Regions from separate parts of the Azospirillum sp. B2RO_4 genome, predicted to be linked through region 1. Evidence: riboswitches for the same ligand, from Rfam matches in the RefSeq annotation. Region 1 holds a riboswitch; each other region holds the start of a gene.

Region 1 (6,025 bases):
TTGCGGATGTCGCTTTCCAGCCGGTTGCGGTCGGAGGATTGGCTGTTGCGGCGCTGGACCAGCTGGTTGACGCGGTTCTGCAGCTCCTGCGCTTCCGCATGCAGCACATAGACGCGGTTCTCGATCTGCTCCAGACCGCTGCTCTTTTCCATGATGTTCGGCAGGAAATCCTTCAGCATCATGGCGACCGGGACGGCGGCCAGCATGATGATGACGATGGCGATCAGGAACAGCGTCGTGTTCGACATCCGCCCGCCCGTTCTCCTGCCCAAGCCTTAGGAAGCTGCACCGGCGCAGTGGAATGAGGATCACCGAACAATCCGGTTCCGTCAACGAATCGTCACGGCTTGGTTCGAAATTCGACCAAAATGAAACGATTCGCTACGGTTCAGATTCGTTGCGGTTCAGGACAGCGCCATCTCCGCCACCCGCTTCACCGCGTCGCGCACCGGTCCCGGCCGGCGTTCGTCGCCCAGCGTGGTGAACCAGTGCTCCGGCGGATTGCGTCCGGCGGCGCGGCTCCAGGTCAGGGCGCGCAGCACCGCCTCCGCCTCCGCCGTCGGCCTGATCGCCGGGTCGATGCCGTTCATCACCGCCCAGATCCCGGCCCAGCAGCGACCGACCGACCAGGGGTTATAGCCGCCTCCGCCCACCACCAGCACCCGCGGCGCCAGCGACAGCAGCGCCGCCACGGCGTCCCACAGCGCGCGGTTGGACAGCTCAAGCCGGCTCAGCGGATCCTCGGCCAGCGCGTCGGCGCCGGTCTGGATCACCATCGCCTGCGGACGGAAGGCGCGGGCCAGCGGCAGCACCGCCTCCTCCATCACATGCTCCATCTCGCTGTCATTGAAACCCGGCGGCACCGGCAGGTTGCGGGCCATCCCGCCGGCGCGGTCCTCCGCCTTGCCGGTGTAGGGCCAGCGGCCGTCCTCATGGATGGAGATCGTCAGAACCCGGTCGTCGTCGGCGAAGGCCTCCTCCACCCCGTCGCCATGGTGGGCGTCGAGATCGACGTAGAGCACCCGCTCCAGCCCATGGTCCAGCAGTTCCAGAATGCCCAGCACCGGCGCGTTGAAATAGCAGAATCCGCTGGCCCGGTCGCGCCGCGCATGGTGCGTTCCCGCCGCCGGGGCATAGACCAGCCCGGCCGGCCGGTCGCCCAGGATCCGGGCTGCCTGCAACGCCGACCCGCTGCTGTGGGCCGGCCGCCGGTACATCTCGGCGAAGACCGGGTTCTCCAGCTTGCCGAGATTGTGGCGGGCCGCGGTGGCCTCATCGACCCGCTGTTCGGCTTCCGCCCGTTTCAGCGCCGCGATATAGTCGGCGGTGTGGAAGCGCGCCAGTTCCCGTTCGCTCGCCACATGGGTGTCCAGATAGACCTCGTCCGGCAGCCAGCCCATGGCGCGGCTGAGGTCGATGACGGTCGAAACGCGCGGGATCGCCAGCGGATGTTTCGGCCCATAGGTCGAGCCGCGATAGATCTCGCCGCCGATGAACAGCGGGGTACGGAAGGGCGTGGTCAGGGCGGACACTCCATGATGCCCGCCAGAAACTAGGCGCGGCCACGCGCCGGTCAAGCGCCCGCTTCCAAGGCCGGGCTTCCGCTGGCCGGCTTCCCCCGGCCGTATTCCAAGTGCCGGAAGTCCGATCCGGCAATGCTTGCGGTCACGGATCGTCCGCGCCTATAGTCGCCGCCTTCACTGGGGGGAGCCGATGGGCGGCTGAGAGGTCCTGTTGCGGGACGACCCCTGGAACCTGATCCGGTTCATGCCGGCGTAGGGATCAGTGATGCGGGACCGCCCCCTCTCCTTCTCCGCCAGACCGATATGCTAGCCATGACGCCGCTTTCGGTGACGATCTTGCGCGCCCGGCTGACCTATGGCGGCACGCTGCTGTTCTCCGACCTGACGCTGGATCTGCCGGCCGGCCGCACCACCTGCCTGCTGGGACCGAGCGGCGTCGGCAAGACCACCCTGCTGCGCATCCTCGCCGGTCTGGCCGAGCCGGAACCGCCGACGCAGGTCGTCACCGGCGATGGCCAACCGCTGGCCGGCCGCATCGCCTACATGGCGCAGCAGGACCTGCTGCTGCCCTGGCTGACCGTCCTCGACAATGTCCTCCTGGGCGACCGGCTGCGCCACCGCCGGCCCGGCCCGGCGCGGGTGGAGCAGGCCCGCGCATTGCTGGACCGCGTCGGTCTGGCGGGGCGGGAGCGCGATCGTCCGGCCGCCCTGTCCGGCGGACAGCGGCAGCGCGTCGCATTGGCGCGCACGCTGATGGAGGACAAGCCGCTGGTCCTGATGGACGAGCCCTTCTCCGCGCTCGACGCCATCACCCGGCTGCGCTTGCAGGAGACCGCGGCGGAAACCTTAGCCGGCCGCACCGTCCTGATGGTCACCCACGACCCGCTGGAGGCGCTACGCATCGGCGACCGCCTGCATGTGATGACCGGCCGTCCCGCCGTGATGGGGCCGGCGCTAGAGCCGTCCGGCCCGGTGCCGCGCCGCGTCGACGATCCCAGCCTGCTGGCCCATCAGGCCGAGTTGCTGCGGAGGCTGGCGGAATGAAGGCGCTGCTGCGCGCCCTGGTCACGCTGCTGGTGCTGGTCGCCGGCTGGCAGGCGCTGGTCTGGGCCACCGGCCTGCCGCGCTACCTGCTGCCCAGCCCGCTGGCGGTGGCCGATGCCATGCAGCGGCAGGCACCCCTGCTGCTGGCCCATGGCCTGACGACCCTGTCGGAGATCCTGATCGGGCTGGTCGCCGGCGTGGCGCTGGGCGGGGTCAGCGCGTTGCTGCTGGCGCGCTTCCGCACCGCGCGGCGCTGGCTGATGCCACTGCTTCTGGTCAGTCAGGCGATCCCGGTCTTCGCCCTGGCGCCGCTGCTGGTCCTGTGGCTGGGCTACGGCATGGCCTCCAAGATCGCCATGGCGGTGCTGGTCATCTATTTCCCGGTGACGACCGCGCTGTTCGACGGGCTGCGGCGCACCGATCCCGGCTGGCTCGACCTTGCCCGCACCATGGGCGCCTCGCCCGCCGCCATCCTGTGGAGCATCCGCCTGCCGGCCGCCCTGCCCGCCTTCTGGTCCGGCGTGCGCGTCGCCGCCGCGGTGGCGCCCATCGGCGCGGTGATCGGCGAATGGGTGGGGTCGTCCTCCGGCCTCGGCTACCTGATGCTGCATGCCAACGCCCGCATGCAGATCGACCTTCTGTTCGCCGCCGTGCTGGTGCTGGGGCTGTTCGCGGTGACGCTGTACGCCGCCGTCGATGCGCTGGCCCGCCGCGCCCTGCCCTGGCAACCCGATACCCAACCTGCAGAAGACGCCAACCCTTAATTCACCTGCCCTTGAAGGGGGAAAGTTTCCCGATGAAGCACCTGCCAATCAAACAAATAATTGGCGCCGGCCTGATGGCTGCCAGCCTGATGACCTCGCTTCCGGCCCTGGCCCAGGACAAGCTGTCCGTGATGCTGGACTGGTTCGTCAACCCCGACCATGCCCCGCTGGTGGTGGCGCAGGAGAAGGGCTTCTTCAAGGATGCCGGGCTGGACGTGACGCTGACCGCCCCGGCCGACCCCAACGATCCGCCGAAGCTGGTCGCCGCCGGCGGCACCGACATCGCCGTCTCCTACCAGCCGCAGTTGATCCTGCAGGTGGACGAAGGGCTGCCGCTGGTCCGCATCGGCACGCTGGTGTCGACGCCGCTGAACTCCGTCGTCGTGCTGCGCGACGGGCCGGTGAAGACGCTGAAGGACCTGAAGGGCCGCAAGGTCGGCTATTCCATCGCCGGTTTCGAGGATGCTCTCCTCGGCGCCATGCTGGAGAAGGAGGGGCTGAGCCTGAAGGACGTCGAGCTGGTGAACGTCAACTTCTCGCTCTCGCCGTCGCTGCTGTCGGGGCAGGTCGATGCCGTGATAGGCGCCTTCCGCAACTTCGAGCTGAACCAGATGGCGATCGAAAATCATCCCGGCCGTGCCTTCTACCCGGAGGAGGAAGGGGTGCCGCCCTATGACGAGCTGATCCTGGTCGCCCGCAAGGACAAGGCGAACGACCCGCGCTTCAAGCGCTTCCTGGCGGCGGTGGAGCGCGCGACGCTCTACATCCTGAACCATCCGGAGGAATCGCAGGCCGCCTTCGTCAAGGGCCGCCCGGAGCTGAACGACGAACTGAACCGCCGCGCCTGGGCCGACACGCTGCCGCGATTCTCCCACAGCCCGGCCGCCCTGGATGGCGAACGCTACACCCGCTTTGCCGAGTTCCTGAAGGCGCGCGGCCTGATCAAGGCGGTGGCGCCGCTCGACCACTATGCGGTGGTGGTCAAGTAACCCCATCTGCTTGCAGTCATTGCCATTTGTCGCGGCGGAGCGTTATCTGAAGAGAAAGCGCTCCGCCGGCCGACACTCCGCGCCGATGGCGGGCCGACGCATAAGATTGGGAGACGCGAGGGCATGCCGATCAAGACCATCCTGCTGCACATGGCCAACGACGACGCCCACGCCAGCCGTCTGGCGGTGGCCGCCGCCCTGGCCAAGCGCTTCTCCGCCCACATCCAGGCGCTCTACATCGCCACCCCGGTGTCGATGCCGGCGGGCGCCACCGGCCGCGCCGCCTCCTACGGCTACATGGCGGAAGCCACCGCCATCGCCCACGAGAATGCCGAGCGCATCGAGCGGGAGGTGCGTCAGGCGCTCGACGGCCTGTCCTTCGACTGGACGCTGGAGGAGGGCGACCACGTCGATCTGCTGGCAGAGCGCGCCTCCTACGCCGATCTGGTTGTGGTGGTTCAGTCGGCCGCGGTGCGTGCAGGCGAACGGGTGTCGCTGCACCATATTCCCGACCGCCTGCCTCTGGAGACCCCCACTCCGGTGTTGGTCCTGCCGCCGAAGCAGCCGGCGACCGCGCCGATCGGCCGCCATGTGCTGGTCGCCTGGAAGAACAGCCCCGAATCGGCCCGCGCCGTCCGCGCCGCCATGCCCTTCCTGGAAGCGGCGGATTCCGTCACCGTCCTGTCGGTCGAACCGCCGGGCCAGCACACCAACGATGCCGCCGATCTGGTCGACTGGCTGCACCGCCACGGCATCGCCGCCCGCCCGCAGTCGGTCATCGCGTCCGGTGGTGAGGTCGGCGACATGATCCTGTCCTGCTGCGGCGACCAGGGCGCAGATCTGCTGGTGATGGGCGCCTATGGCCACTCCCGACTGCGCGAGCTGGTGCTGGGCGGCGCCACCCGCACCGTGCTGGAAGGGCTGACCCTGCCGGTGCTGCTGACGCATTGAGGGGTGCGGGGAGGGGTGTGCGGCGGATGCCCCCCTCCCTATCCCTCCCCCTCTTCGAGGGAGAGGGGATCGAATGCTTGTCAGCCTGACGCTCTGCAAAGGATAGGCGGAGTTCCCTCTCCCGCAAAGCGGGGGAGGGTTAGGGAGGGGGCAAAACACTCCCCCCTCCCACACTCACCCAAACAACTGCCCCTGCAGCGCCTGCCAGTTTTCGCGGTCGGGCGCCAACAGGATGCTGCCGTTGAGCAGCCCCGGCCGATAGGGCGTGCCGTCGATCAGCGCCGAATAGCCGCCGGCCTCCGCATGCATCAGCACACCGGCCGCATGGTCCCACGGCATCAGCCGGTGATAGAGCGAGTAATGCGCCCGCCCCTCCAGCAGCCGCAGATACTCCTGCGCGGCGCTCGACAGGCAGACACGCTCGCCCAGCCCGGCGCTGCGCTCCTCCAACTGCCGCCCCAATTCCTCGGCGCAGAAGCGCGTCGACAGCGCGCCGACCATCTGCGGCAGCGGCACGGCCGGCGCGACATGGACGCGGCTGCCGTTCAGCCGGGCGCCTTGCCCCTTCACCGCCGTCGCCATCCGCCCGTCGACCGGATCATGGATCCAGCCGGCGACCGTTTCGCCCTTCCAGGCGAGCGCCACAATCACCGCGAACATCGGCCGGCCCTGGGCGAAATTGATGGTGCCGTCCACAGGATCGATGATCCAGACCGGATCGTCGCCATGGATGCGGTCGAGCACGCGCTCGTCC
Region 2 (6,025 bases), on a different replicon from region 1:
CACCGATGGCGAAGGTCACCAGGATCATGGCGGTGACCGGCACGCCGCAGGCCCGCGCCATCTCCGGGTCCTGCGCCGTCGCGCGCAGCCGGCGGCCAAGTTGCGTGCGGGCGAACACCCATTGCTGCGCGCCGATCAGCAGGGCCGCCACCGCGACGATGGCGAGCGACTGTTCCGGCACCGCCAGCCCGGCGATATGAAGGGTATCGTCCCCGAACAGCGGCGGCGCGGCGCGCGGCTCCGGCCCGAACAGGATCGCCGCGCCGTTCTGCAGGATGATGCCGACCGCGATGGTGCTGATGAAGACCGACACCGGCGGCCGGCGCCGCAACGGCAGATAGGCCGCCAGCGCCAGCAGCAGCCCCAGCGCCGCCATCAGCACGAGAACCACCGGCAGCAGGACGATGCCCGGCAGAGGGATCAGCGGAGCCAGCGCCACCGCCAGCAGCCCGCCGGCCATGACGAGATCGCCCTGGGCGAAATTCACCGCCGAGGTGGCGTTCAGCACCAGCACGAAGCCAAGCGCCACCAGGGCATAGGCCGCCCCCAGCGCCACCCCGTTGACCAGCAGTTGAAACGCCGCCATCGGCTCACTTCGCCGCGAGTGTCGGGTCGTCGTACCGCTTCACCAGCGTCGGCACGCGGCTGGTCCCGTCATAGCAGACGATGACGGCGGAATGGGCCATGTTGCCCTTGCCGTCCGACTTGTAGGTCATGGCGAGACCTTTGAACGTCCCTGTCGACAACGCCTTACGGATGGCGTCCGGCGTCCGCGCGCCGGCCTTCACCGCCTCCAGCACCATGGTCATGCCGTCATACTGGCCGAGCGCGAAGGCGTCCGGCTCCTTGCCGAAAGCGCTGCGGTAGGCGTCGGTGAAGGCCTTGATCTCCGGCGTGTCGCCCGAAATCGGCGAGGCCGCGGTCTCGGCGCAGACGCCCTTCAGCTCCGCCGGTTCCAGCAGGGCCGCGGTGCTCGGCTGATGCATGGCGGAGCCGGCGACGATGGGCAGGGTCACGCCGCTGGACGCCGCCTGCCGCAGCAGCAGCGCGGTCGGGCCGGAATGAAGGTGCAGCACCAGCACGTCCGGCTTGGCGGCCAGCGCCTTGGTCAGCACCGGCAGCAGGTCCTTGGCCGCCGGGTCCACCCCCTCCTCGAACACCGGGGTGACGCCCAGCGCCTTGAAGGCGGCGTCGAGATGGGTCTTGCCGCTCTGCCCATAGGCGGTGGTCTGATAGATGATCGCCGGATGCAGCTTGCCCAGCTCCTCCACCACATAGCGGGCGTGGGCGGATTTGGTCACGGCGTCGCCGGGGAAGAAGCGGAAGACCCAGGGGTTGCCCTGCTCGGTGATCGAGGCGGTGCCCGACACGGTGACCAGCGGCAGCTTCAACTCCTGCGCCAGCGGCAGCATCGCCAGCATCTGGGTGCCGAGCATGCTGGCGGCGACCGCCCCGACGGTGCCGCTGCCGGCCGCCCGCTCCAGCGCCGTCACCGCCGCCTCGGGCGAGGTGCCGGTGTCGACGACCTCCGACGCGATGGCGACGCCGGCCGGCGTCTGCTTCAGCGCCAGCACCGCGCCGTTGCGCTGGCTGGTGCCCTCCAGCGACAGGAAACCGGTCAGCGGAACCAGCACCGGGAAGGACAGCGTATCGTCGGCCCGCGCCGCCGCAGACAGGCAGGACGTGGCCGCCAGCAGGCCGATCAGAAGGGAAAGCGCGCGCCGCATGACCGAAAACTCCTCAACTCGCGCCGGCGGCCGGAGCGACGCGGAGGGGACGGGGCGTTTGCGGCCGATCCGTCGGGTTCCGGTCGGCTCCCTTCGCCGGCATGACCCGGATCAGGTTCGATGGGTGTTGTCTCAGCCCCCGCATCCGCCGATCCGGCGAAGGCAGGGGCACCCCAGCCGTGAACAGGCGGCGAGAGTGTCGCCGCCGGCCCCGTCCTGTCAAGAACCCAGCCGGCGGCGCGCCACCAGCGTTTCACGATGCAGGATGTAGAGGCCGCTGCCGATGATGACCATGGCGCCGGCGATCACCGGCATGGTCGGCAAATCGCCGAACACCAGCCAGCCGAACAGGCTGGCCCACACCATGCCGGTGTACTCGAAGGGCGCCACCACCGCCGGAGGCGCGCGGCGGAAGGCCTGGGTCAGCAGAACCTGCGCCCCGGCGCCGATCGCGCCGACCAGCGCCATGAGCCCCAGCGCGAAGCCGGTCGGCGCCGTCCACACCGGCACCGTCAGCGCCCCGCTGACCACCGTCGTCGTCAGCAGCAGATAGAGCACGATGGACGCGCTGGTCTCCGTCCGCGACAGCCCGCGCACGGCGAGCGCCGCCAGCGCATAGAACAGGGCGGCGCAAAGACCGACCAGAACCGGCACCAGCGGCGCCCCGGCCGAAGGCTGCGCCATCACCACCACGCCGCCGAACCCGACCACCACCGCCGCCCAGCGCCGCCAGCCCACCGGCTCCCCCAGCAGCGGGGCGGACAGGGCGGTGATGAACAGCGGCCCGGCGAAGCTCAGCACATAGACGTCGGCCAGCGGCAGTTCGCGGAAGGCATAGAAGAAGCATCCCATCGAGATCAGCCCGGCGAAGGCGCGCCAGACATGGCCCAATGGCCGCCGCGTCCGCATCGCCGCGATCCCGCCGCCGCGCCACAGCGTGTAACCGCCGACCAGCAGGAAGGCGACCAGCGAGCGCACGAACATCAGCTGCGGCACCGGGTAATCGGCGGTCAGGAACTTGATGAGCGTGTCCATCGCCGCGAACAGCAGAATCGCACCCAGGAAGCAGCCGACGGCATAGGGAACCGAATCGGCCTCGGCAGGCAGCAGGTCGGCGGTTTCGGCGTCGGTCATGGATCTGTTCGGGACGGCAATGGCGGAAGGTGCCCACATTATGGGCAAATCCGCCCGCGTCCCAATGCCGCAACCGCAGGTCTGGTAGGCGTGGGCTTGGAGAGATTCAGGCTTCGAATGCCCCCACCTATCCTCCCCCGCTGGGCGGGGGAGGGACTGCCGCTATTTTTCGAAACAAGCACTTACCCCCTCCCCCGCCCAGCGGGGGAGGGTTGGGGTGGGGGCATCGTCAGCCAATACTCTACCTCGTCAGCACCATCACCAGCCGCTCCACCGGCGTGTCGTTCACCAGATGCGATTCGACGATCTCGTCGATGTCCTCCGCCGTTTCCGGCCGGTACCAGATGCCCTCCGGATAGACCACCATCAGCGGCCCGGCGGAGCAGAAGCCGAGGCAGCCCGTCATCGCCATACCGATGTCGGCCAACCCCTTCGCCTGTATTTTCTGATCGAGCCGCTGCCACAGCGGATGCGCGCCCTTGGCGGCGCAACTGCCGCGCGGATGGCCAGGCGGGCGTTGTTGGGCACAGCAGAAGACGTGGTGGCGGAAGGTCTGCGGAATGTCGAGCGGCATCGGGCGTGCTCCATAACCGTAAAAATATTATGGTTTAGGAGCATGCCAGATTGCTGCGCTGCGGCAAGAGTTTTGTAATCCTTCTAACTCACGGCACCCGCAGTGTTTCCGGTGCGATGAAATGCTTGGTCGGCAGAGCATTGGCGGTTAAGAATCCCGGCGGGGGCAATCCAGGAGACGCCGGTGCTGCTGAGCGGGTCGGGTAAGGGACAGCCGGGCGCCGTGCCGGGCTGGGTCGGATATGCGCTGCTGCCGGTCCTCAACCTCGTCGCGGCCTTCGTGCTGTCGGGGCTGGTGATCCTGGTGATCGGCGAGAATCCGGTCGACGTGCTGTCGCTGCTGCTGTCGGAGGCTCTGGGATACCCGGAGGCAATCGGCTACACCCTTTATTATACCACCGACTACATCTTCACCGGGCTGGCGGTCGCCATCGCCTTTCATTGCGGGCTGTTCAACATCGGCGGCGAGGGGCAGGCTTATCTCGGCGGGCTCGGCGCCGGGCTGGTGGCGCTGGCGCTGACCGGCTGGCCCTGGCCGGTGGTGGCGCTGCTGGCGGTGCTGGCGTCGGCATTGTTCGGCGCAGCCTGGGCCTTCATCCCGGCCTGGCTGCAGGCCAAGCGCGGCAGCCACATCGTCATCACGACGATCATGTTCAATTTTATTGCCGCGTCGATCATGACCTGGCTGCTGGTGGACGTGCTGATCCGCCCCGGCAGCCAGTCGCCGGAAACCCGCGAGTTCGATCCCGGCGTCTGGCTACCGTCGATGGACCGGGCGCTTGGCTGGTTCGGCATCACCATTCCGGCCTCGCCGCTGAATTTGTCCTTCCTGTGGGCGCTGGCCTGCTGCCTGCTGTTCCACATCTTCCTGCGCCGCACCCGCTGGGGCTACGAGCTGCGCACCGTCGGCCGGAACGAGCGGGCGGCGGTCTATGCCGGCATCTCGCCGTCGCGCAACATCATCATCGCCATGCTGATCTCCGGCGCGCTGGCCGGCTTCGTCGGAGTGAACGAAATCCTTGGCGTGCAGCACCGGGTGATCCTGAACTTCACCGGCGGCGTCGGCTTCGTCGGCATCGCCGTGGCGCTGATGGGGCGCAACCATCCGGTCGGGATCATTCTGGCCGCCTTGCTGTTCGGGGTTCTGGCGCAGGGCGGCGGCCAGCTGTCCTTCGACTATCCCACGATCAACCGCGAACTGGTGATGGTGATCCAGGGTCTGGTCATCCTGTTCGCCGGCGCGATGGAGAACCTGTTCAAGCCGCAGGTGGAGGCGCTGTTCCGCCGCCGCGGCACCACCGCCACCGCCGATACGGGGAGGGGCTGAGCGATGGAGGACGCACTTCTTCTGGCGCTGCAGCTGCTGAGCGCCACCATCCGGGTGGCGACGCCGCTGGTGCTTGCCGCCTTCGCCGGCATGTATTGCGAGCGGTCGGGCGTGGTCGACATCGGGCTGGAGGGCAAGATGCTGGCCGGCGCTTTCTTCTCCGCCGCCGTCGCCTCGACGACGCTAAATCCCTGGCTCGGTCTGCTGGCGGGCATCGCCGCCGGTGTGGCGCTGGCGCTGGTCCACGGCTTCGCCTGCATCACCCACAACGGCAATCAGGTGGTGTCGGGCATGGCGATCAACATCCTGGTTGCCGGGCTGGCGCCGACGCTGGCCTATGCCTGGTTCCAGCAGGGCGGCCAGACCCCGCTTCTGCCCAATCAGGCGCGCATCCCCGCGGTCGAGTTGCCGGGGGTGGAGACCCTGTCCGGGATCCCGGTGCTGGGGCCGGTCTACCGCGAATTGTTGAACGGTAACAATGTGCTGATATGGGTGACGCTGGTCCTGGTGATCGCCACCCATTGGGTGCTCTACCGCTCGCGCTTCGGGCTGCGGCTGCGCGCGGTGGGCGAGAATCCGGCGGCGGTCGACACCGCCGGCCTGTCGGTGACGCGGCTGCGCTATCAGGCGCTGCTGGTGACCGGCGCGCTGACCGGGATGGCGGGCTCGTATCTCTCCACGGGACACGGCGCCGGCTTCGTCCGCGACATGACCGCCGGCAAGGGCTATCTGGCGCTGGCGGCGCTGATCTTCGGCAAATGGCGGCCGGGACCGACGCTGTTCGCCTGCCTGCTGTTCGCCTTCACCGACGCGGTGCAGGTGCGGCTGCAGGGGGTGGAGCTGCCGGGCATCGGCGTCATCCCGGTGCAGTTCATCCAGATGCTGCCCTATGTGCTGACCGTCCTGCTGCTGGCCGGCTTCGTCGGCAAGGCCGTCGCCCCAAAGGCGAGCGGCATCCCCTATGTCAAGGAGCGCTGACGCCATGACCGACCCGGCAGAGCTGACCCCGCTGATCGAAGCCGCCCGCGCCGCGCGCGAGAACGCCCACGCCCCCTATTCGAAGTTCAAGGTCGGCGCCGCCATCCTCGGCGACTCGGGCCGCATCTTCGCCGGCTGCAATGTGGAGAACGCCGCCTATCCGCAGGGTCAGTGCGCCGAATCGAGCGCCATCGGCGCCATGGTCACCGCCGGCGACCGCCGCATCCGCGCCATCCTCGTCATGGGCGGCGAGGCGGGGGCGGAGGAGATCTGCACCCCCTGCGGC
Region 3 (6,025 bases), 950 kb from region 1:
ACCCCGACAAAGGGCATCCTCCCGTGCAGACTCCCACCCGTGACGAGTGGCTCGCCAAGGCCCGTACCCTGTCCGAAGCGCTGCCCTACATGCGCCGTTATGCCGGGAGCACCTTCGTCATCAAGTACGGCGGCCACGCCATGGGCGACGCCGGGCTGGCGGAACTGTTCGCGCGCGACATCGTGCTGCTGAAGCAGGTCGGCATCAACCCGGTGGTCGTCCACGGCGGCGGGCCGCAGATCGGCCAGATGCTGGAGCGCCTGAAGATCAAGTCCAGCTTCATCGACGGCCTGCGCGTCACCGACAAGGAGACGGTCGAGGTGGTCGAGATGGTGCTGGCCGGCTCCATCAACAAGCAGATCGTCGCCGCCATCAACAGCGCCGGCGGCCGCGCCGTCGGCCTGTCCGGCAAGGACAGCAACCTGATCACCGCCCGCCGGCTGGAGCGCGTGCAGCGCGACCCCGACAGCAACATCGAGCGGGTGCTGGACCTGGGCTTCGTCGGCGAGCCCTACAAGGTCAATCCGGAGATCCTGCAGGCCCTCGCCAAGTCGGACATCATCCCGGTGATCGCGCCGGTCGGCTTCGACGTGAACGGCGATACCTACAACATCAACGCCGACACGGCGGCCGGTGCGGTCGCGGCGGCGGTGAAGGCGGCGCGCTTCTTCCTGCTGACCGATGTCGCCGGCGTGCTCGACAAGGAAAAGAAGCTGATCGAGAAGATGTCGCTGGCCGATGCCCACAAGGCCATCGCCGACGGCACCGCATCGGGCGGCATGATCCCGAAGATCGAGACCTGCATCGGCGCGGTGGAGCAGGGCGTCGACGCCGCTGTTATCCTGGATGGCCGCGTTCCGCATGCGCTGCTGCTGGAGATCTTCACCGAGGGCGGCGCCGGCACCCTGATCGGCAAGGCCTGAGTCGGTAAACGGGGGACCGATGAGCGACCTGCGCAAGGACCTGCTCCGCCAGATGAAGGCCATCCGCGAAAAGATGGACCCGAAGCTGGTGGAGCGCGCCCGGCTGGCGGCGTTGGGCAAGGTCCCCTACGACAGCGACGCGGCGAAGGAGGCGGTCGGCCATTTCCTCGACGCCAAGCGGGATGGCGGCGCCTTCCGACGCAAGCTGGAACAGGCGTTGAAGGCCGAGGGCGCGGCGCTGGACCTCGATGACGGGGAAAAGGCGCCGCCGCCGGTGAAGCCGCGGCGCGGCGGCCGGATGACGTAACGCCGTCCGGCACCACGCAAGGAGCACAGCCTTGCTGCATGTCTTCGTCAATGACGGCGGTCTGCTGCGTTGGGCCAGGGAGGCGGCAGCGGACGAGGCGGCGCAGCTGCCCGACTCCGCCGTGTGGCTGGACCTGATCAACCCGACGCCGGGTGAACTGGCGCGGGCGGAGGCGCTGATCGGCACCGGTCTGCCCACCCGCGAGCAGATGGCGGAGATCGAGGAATCGAGCCGTCTGCGCGTGGCCGGCGGCGCCTTGACCATGACCGTCACCGCGCTGGTCTGGGCCGACACCGACGAGCCGCGCATCGCCACCGTCAGCTTCGTGCTCGCCGGGCGGCGGCTGGTGACCATCCACGACATCGATCCGCAGGCGCTGCTGGCTTTCCGCCGCCGTGCCACCCATGGCGAGATCTCCGCCGCCCGTGGCGAGCTGGTTCTGGCGGCGCTGGTGGATGGCATGATCGACCGCACCTCCGTCGTGCTGCGGCGCACCGGGGTCGAGCTGGATGCGCTGAACCGGCGCTATTTCCGCGGGCGCAAGCTGCGCTCGCGCGGCGAGACGCTGGACGATGCCCAGACGTTGAAGCGCATCGGCCATGCCGGCCATCTGATCGGCAAGGCGCGGGTCAGTCTGGCCAGCCTTTCCCGCATGACCGATTTCCTGGCGCGCGGCGACGGCTGGAACTCCGGCAAGGCGACGCGGCGCTGGGCCAAGACCACGCTGCAGGACCTGCGCGGGCTCGACCAGTATGCCCGCTTTCTGTCCGGCAAAGTCGCGTTGGCGCTGGATACCGCACTGGGCCAGATCAACGTCGAGCAGAACGAAATCGTGAAGATCGTGTCGGTGCTGACCGTTCTGCTCTATCCGCCGACCTTGGTCGCCAGCATCGGCGGCATGAATTTCACCGACATGCCCGGCAGCGATTCGCCCTTCGGATATGTCAGCGCCCTGGGGCTGATGCTGCTGTCGGCGTTGCTGCCGGTGGTCTATGTGCGGTCGAAGCGCTGGATGTAGCGATTTTCCACAATATGGCAGGCGGATCGTCCGCGGCGCTTTCCTTTTGACAGGCGCGTTCTCCGTCGGCAGGATGGGCGCATTCCAGGGGGGTCCCGACAGGGGGCTGAGATACCAACGGCCGGACGGCGCCAATCGTCGCCGGCAGCGTGGTGACCCTTCGAACCTGATCCGGGTCATACCGGCGAAGGGAGGGACCTCGTGACGGGCCGACCACGCCCCGTCCGGCCGTATCGGCCCCATATCTATGGGGCGCATGGCCTGCACGATGATACCGCACCTCCGTCCGCAGTCCCGGGTTTGTCCGCCCAACTCCGACGGAGAAACCCAATGCCCAAGGACTTCAACGAGAACGCCATCCGCATTTCGACCGGCCCGCTGCCGTCGTCGCGGAAAATCCATGTGCCCGGCACGCGCTTTCCCGATCTGCGCGTCGCCATGCGCGAGATCGCGCTGTCGGGCGGCGAGCCGCCGCTGACCGTCTATGACGCCTCCGGTCCCTACACCGACGAGTCGGTCGCCATCGACGTGCGCGCGGGGCTGGCCAAACACCGCCGCGACTGGATCCTGGCCCGTGGCGATGTGGAGACCACCGACAGCGGCGTGCTGCGCGCCAAGGGTGGCGGGGCGGTGACCCAGATGGCCTACGCCCGCGGCGGCATCGTCACCGCGGAGATGGAATACATCGCCGTCCGCGAGAATCTCGGCCGCGCCGCGGCGCTGGACGCGGCCAATGGATTGGGGCGTGACGGCGAGGATTTCGGCGCCGAGATCCCCGACTTCATCACCCCGGAATTCGTCCGGGACGAGGTGGCGCGCGGGCGGGCGATCATCCCGTCCAACGTCAACCACCCCGAGTCGGAGCCGATGATCATCGGCCGCAACTTCCTGACCAAGATCAACGCCAACATCGGCAACTCCGCCGTGACCTCCTCGATCGAGGAGGAGGTGGAAAAGATGGTCTGGTCGATCCGCTGGGGCGCCGACACCGTGATGGACCTGTCGACCGGTGCCGACATCCACCAGACCCGCGAGTGGATCCTGCGCAACTCCCCGGTTCCCATCGGCACCGTGCCGATCTATCAGGCGCTGGAGAAGGTGAAGGGCAAGGCGGAAGACCTGACCTGGGAGCTGTTCCGCGACACCCTGATCGAGCAGGCGGAGCAGGGCGTCGATTACTTTACCATCCATGCCGGCCTGCGGCTGAGCCACATCCCGCTGACCGCCAAGCGGGTGACCGGGATCGTCTCGCGCGGCGGCTCGATCATCGCCAAATGGTGTCTGGCGCATCACCGCGAGAATTTCCTCTACGATCATTTCGCCGACATCGTCGAGATCTGCCGCGCTTATGACGTGGCGCTGTCGATGGGTGACGGTCTGCGGCCCGGCAGTCAGGCCGATGCCAACGACGCCGCGCAGTTCGCCGAGTTGGAGACGCTGGGCGAGCTGACCAAGATCGCCTGGGCGCGCGACGTTCAGGTGATGATCGAGGGGCCGGGCCATGTGCCGATGCACAAGATCAAGCACAATGTCGAGAAGCAGATCGCGCTGTGCGGCGAGGCGCCCTTCTACACGCTCGGGCCCTTGGTGACCGACATCGCGCCGGGTTACGACCACATCACCAGCGCCATCGGCGCGGCGATGATCGGCTGGTTCGGCACGGCGATGCTCTGCTACGTCACGCCGAAGGAGCATCTGGGCCTGCCGGATCGCGACGACGTGAAGGCCGGCGTCATCGCCTATAAGATCGCCGCCCATGCCGCCGACCTCGCCAAGGGCCACCCGGCTGCGCGGCTGCGCGACGACGCCATGTCGCGCGCCCGCTTCTCCTTCCGCTGGCGCGACCAGTTCGCCCTGTCGCTCGATCCCGACACGGCGATGGCCTACCACGACGAGACCCTTCCGGCGGAAGGTGCCAAGACCGCGCATTTCTGTTCGATGTGCGGGCCGAAATTCTGTTCGATGAAGATCACGCAGGAAATCCGCGACGCCGCGGAGTCCGGCATGGCCGAGATGTCGCAGAAGTTCCGCGAGTCGGGCGGGGAGATCTACCAGCCGGCGGCGGAGTGAAGTCTCGGCACTGATGCCCCCTCCCTAACCCTCCCCCGCTCTCGCGGGAGAGGGAACTCCGCCGCCTCGCGAATAGCTCACGTTGACAAGCGTCCTACCCCCTCTCCCGCGATCGGACCGGCCTTCGGCCGGCCGAGAGCGGGGGAGGGATGGGGAGGGGGCATCCAAAGCAACCACCCCTCACCCGGCGTACCTGATCTCCAGCACTTCGACCTGTTCCATCCCCGCCGGAGTGCGGACATCCACAAGATCGCCCTCCCGCGCCTTCAGCAGGGCGCGGGCGATGGGAGAGATCCAGCTGACATGGCCGCGGTCGGGATCGACCTCGTCGGCGCCGACGATGGTGATGGTGTTCTCCGACCCATCCTCGCGGGCATAGGTGACGGTGGCGCCGAAGAAGACCTGTTCGCGGTTCTTCTGATCCTGCGGATTGACCACCACCGCCGATTCCAACCGCTTGTTCAGGAAGCGGATGCGGCGGTCGATCTCGCGCAGGCGCTTCTTGCCGTAGAGATAGTCGCCATTCTCCGACCGGTCACCGTTGCCGGCGGCCCAGGACACCACCTCCACCACCTTCGGCCGCTCCACCCGCAGCAGGTGGCGCAGTTCCTCCTGCATGCGCTGGAAGCCGGGCGGGGTCATGTAGTTCTTGAAACCCTGCGGCAGCGGTACCGGTTCGTCGAGATCGTCGTCTTCGGGCGTGTCGTTCTCGCGGGTGAAGGCCTTGCTCATGGTCCGACCTGTCCTGTGGCAGGGATGATAACGTCCGGGAAAAGGAAAAGGCGCCTTGCGGCGCCTTTTCCCGTTCCAGAGGTCCCGGTTGGGCCGTTGGGCTTACCGCTTCCACCATCCGCGGCGCGGCTTGGCATTCGCCTCGTCCTCGTCACCGGCGGGAGCCGGCTCGCTGACGGGCTCGGCGGCCGGCGCGGGCACCGGAGCCGGCGCGGCGGCGACCGGCGCGGCCTCCGCCGGAGCCTCCGCAGCGGCCTTGCGCTTGCGCGACGCCTTCTTGGCCGGAGCCTTGTCGGTCGCGACCTCCGCCGGGGCTTCCGCGGCGGCAGCTGCCTTGCGCTTGCGGCCCTTGGCCGGGGCTTCGGCAGCGACCGGAGCGGCCACGGGAGCGGCCTCCACCGGGGCTTCGGCGGCAGCCTTGCGCTTGCGCGAGGCCTTCTTGGCCGGCGCGGCTTCGGCTGCGGCTTCCGCGGGCGCCTCGACCGCAGCGGCGGCCTTGCGCTTGCGGCCCTTGGCGGGAGCTTCGGCGACGGTCGGAGCGGCCACGGGAGCGGCCTCCACCGGGGCTTCGGCAGCAGCCTTGCGCTTGCGCGACGCCTTCTTCGCCGGAGCCTTGACAGCGGCCGCTTCGGCCGGGGCCGGAGCGGTCACCGGCGGCTCGGTGGCGGGTACCGGAACCGGGGCTTCCTCGGCCGCCGGAGCCGTATCGCCGGCCAGGATCCAGTCGAGGTCGCTCGCTTCGACCGGAGCCGGAGTCGCCTGAGCCGGAGCGGCGGGCTGCTCGGAGACGGCGTCCTCGCCGCCCTCCAGGCCTTCCGCACCCTCGCGGCGCGACCGGCGACGACCACCGCGCTTGCCGCGGCGGCGCTTCTTGCGGCCTTCGCCGTTGCGCTCGCCGGCGTCGGCGCCGGTTTCGTCGTCACCGTCCTCGTCGTCCTCGTCGCCATCGGCATCAGCCGAGTCGGCGTCGGTGGC

What was found. A riboswitch is a leader RNA that binds a small molecule or an ion and turns the genes downstream of it on or off. The one in region 1 is predicted to bind thiamine pyrophosphate.
Region 2: it holds a riboswitch for thiamine pyrophosphate, as region 1 does, so the genes downstream of both, PWS46_RS19975 (ABC transporter substrate-binding protein) here and PWS46_RS06445 (ABC transporter ATP-binding protein) in region 1, are expected to answer to the same signal.
Region 3: it holds a riboswitch for thiamine pyrophosphate, as region 1 does, so the genes downstream of both, thiC (phosphomethylpyrimidine synthase ThiC) here and PWS46_RS06445 (ABC transporter ATP-binding protein) in region 1, are expected to answer to the same signal.

Annotation. Positions count from the first base shown of each region.
Region 1 covers NZ_CP118485.1:1,360,669-1,366,693, forward strand. The annotation lists gene PWS46_RS06435 (hypothetical protein) at 1-248, opposite strand, end outside; gene PWS46_RS06440 (acetoin utilization protein AcuC) at 405-1,532, opposite strand; TPP riboswitch at 1,694-1,800, shown strand; gene PWS46_RS06445 (ABC transporter ATP-binding protein) at 1,827-2,567, shown strand; gene PWS46_RS06450 (ABC transporter permease) at 2,564-3,331, shown strand; gene PWS46_RS06455 (ABC transporter substrate-binding protein) at 3,364-4,320, shown strand; gene PWS46_RS06460 (universal stress protein) at 4,444-5,271, shown strand; gene PWS46_RS06465 (inositol monophosphatase family protein) at 5,446-6,025, opposite strand, start outside.
Region 2 covers NZ_CP118487.1:537,169-543,193, forward strand. The annotation lists gene PWS46_RS19970 (branched-chain amino acid ABC transporter permease) at 1-586, opposite strand, end outside; gene PWS46_RS19975 (ABC transporter substrate-binding protein) at 591-1,727, opposite strand; TPP riboswitch at 1,799-1,913, opposite strand; gene PWS46_RS19980 (DMT family transporter) at 1,947-2,861, opposite strand; gene PWS46_RS19985 ((2Fe-2S) ferredoxin domain-containing protein) at 3,103-3,435, opposite strand; gene PWS46_RS19990 (ABC transporter permease) at 3,619-4,761, shown strand; gene PWS46_RS19995 (ABC transporter permease) at 4,765-5,739, shown strand; gene cdd (cytidine deaminase) at 5,744-6,025, shown strand, end outside.
Region 3 covers NZ_CP118485.1:413,100-419,124, forward strand. The annotation lists gene argB (acetylglutamate kinase) at 24-923, shown strand; gene PWS46_RS01805 (hypothetical protein) at 943-1,230, shown strand; gene PWS46_RS01810 (magnesium transporter CorA family protein) at 1,262-2,248, shown strand; TPP riboswitch at 2,325-2,458, shown strand; gene thiC (phosphomethylpyrimidine synthase ThiC) at 2,579-4,318, shown strand; gene greB (transcription elongation factor GreB) at 4,499-5,050, opposite strand; gene PWS46_RS01825 (Rne/Rng family ribonuclease) at 5,153-6,025, opposite strand, start outside.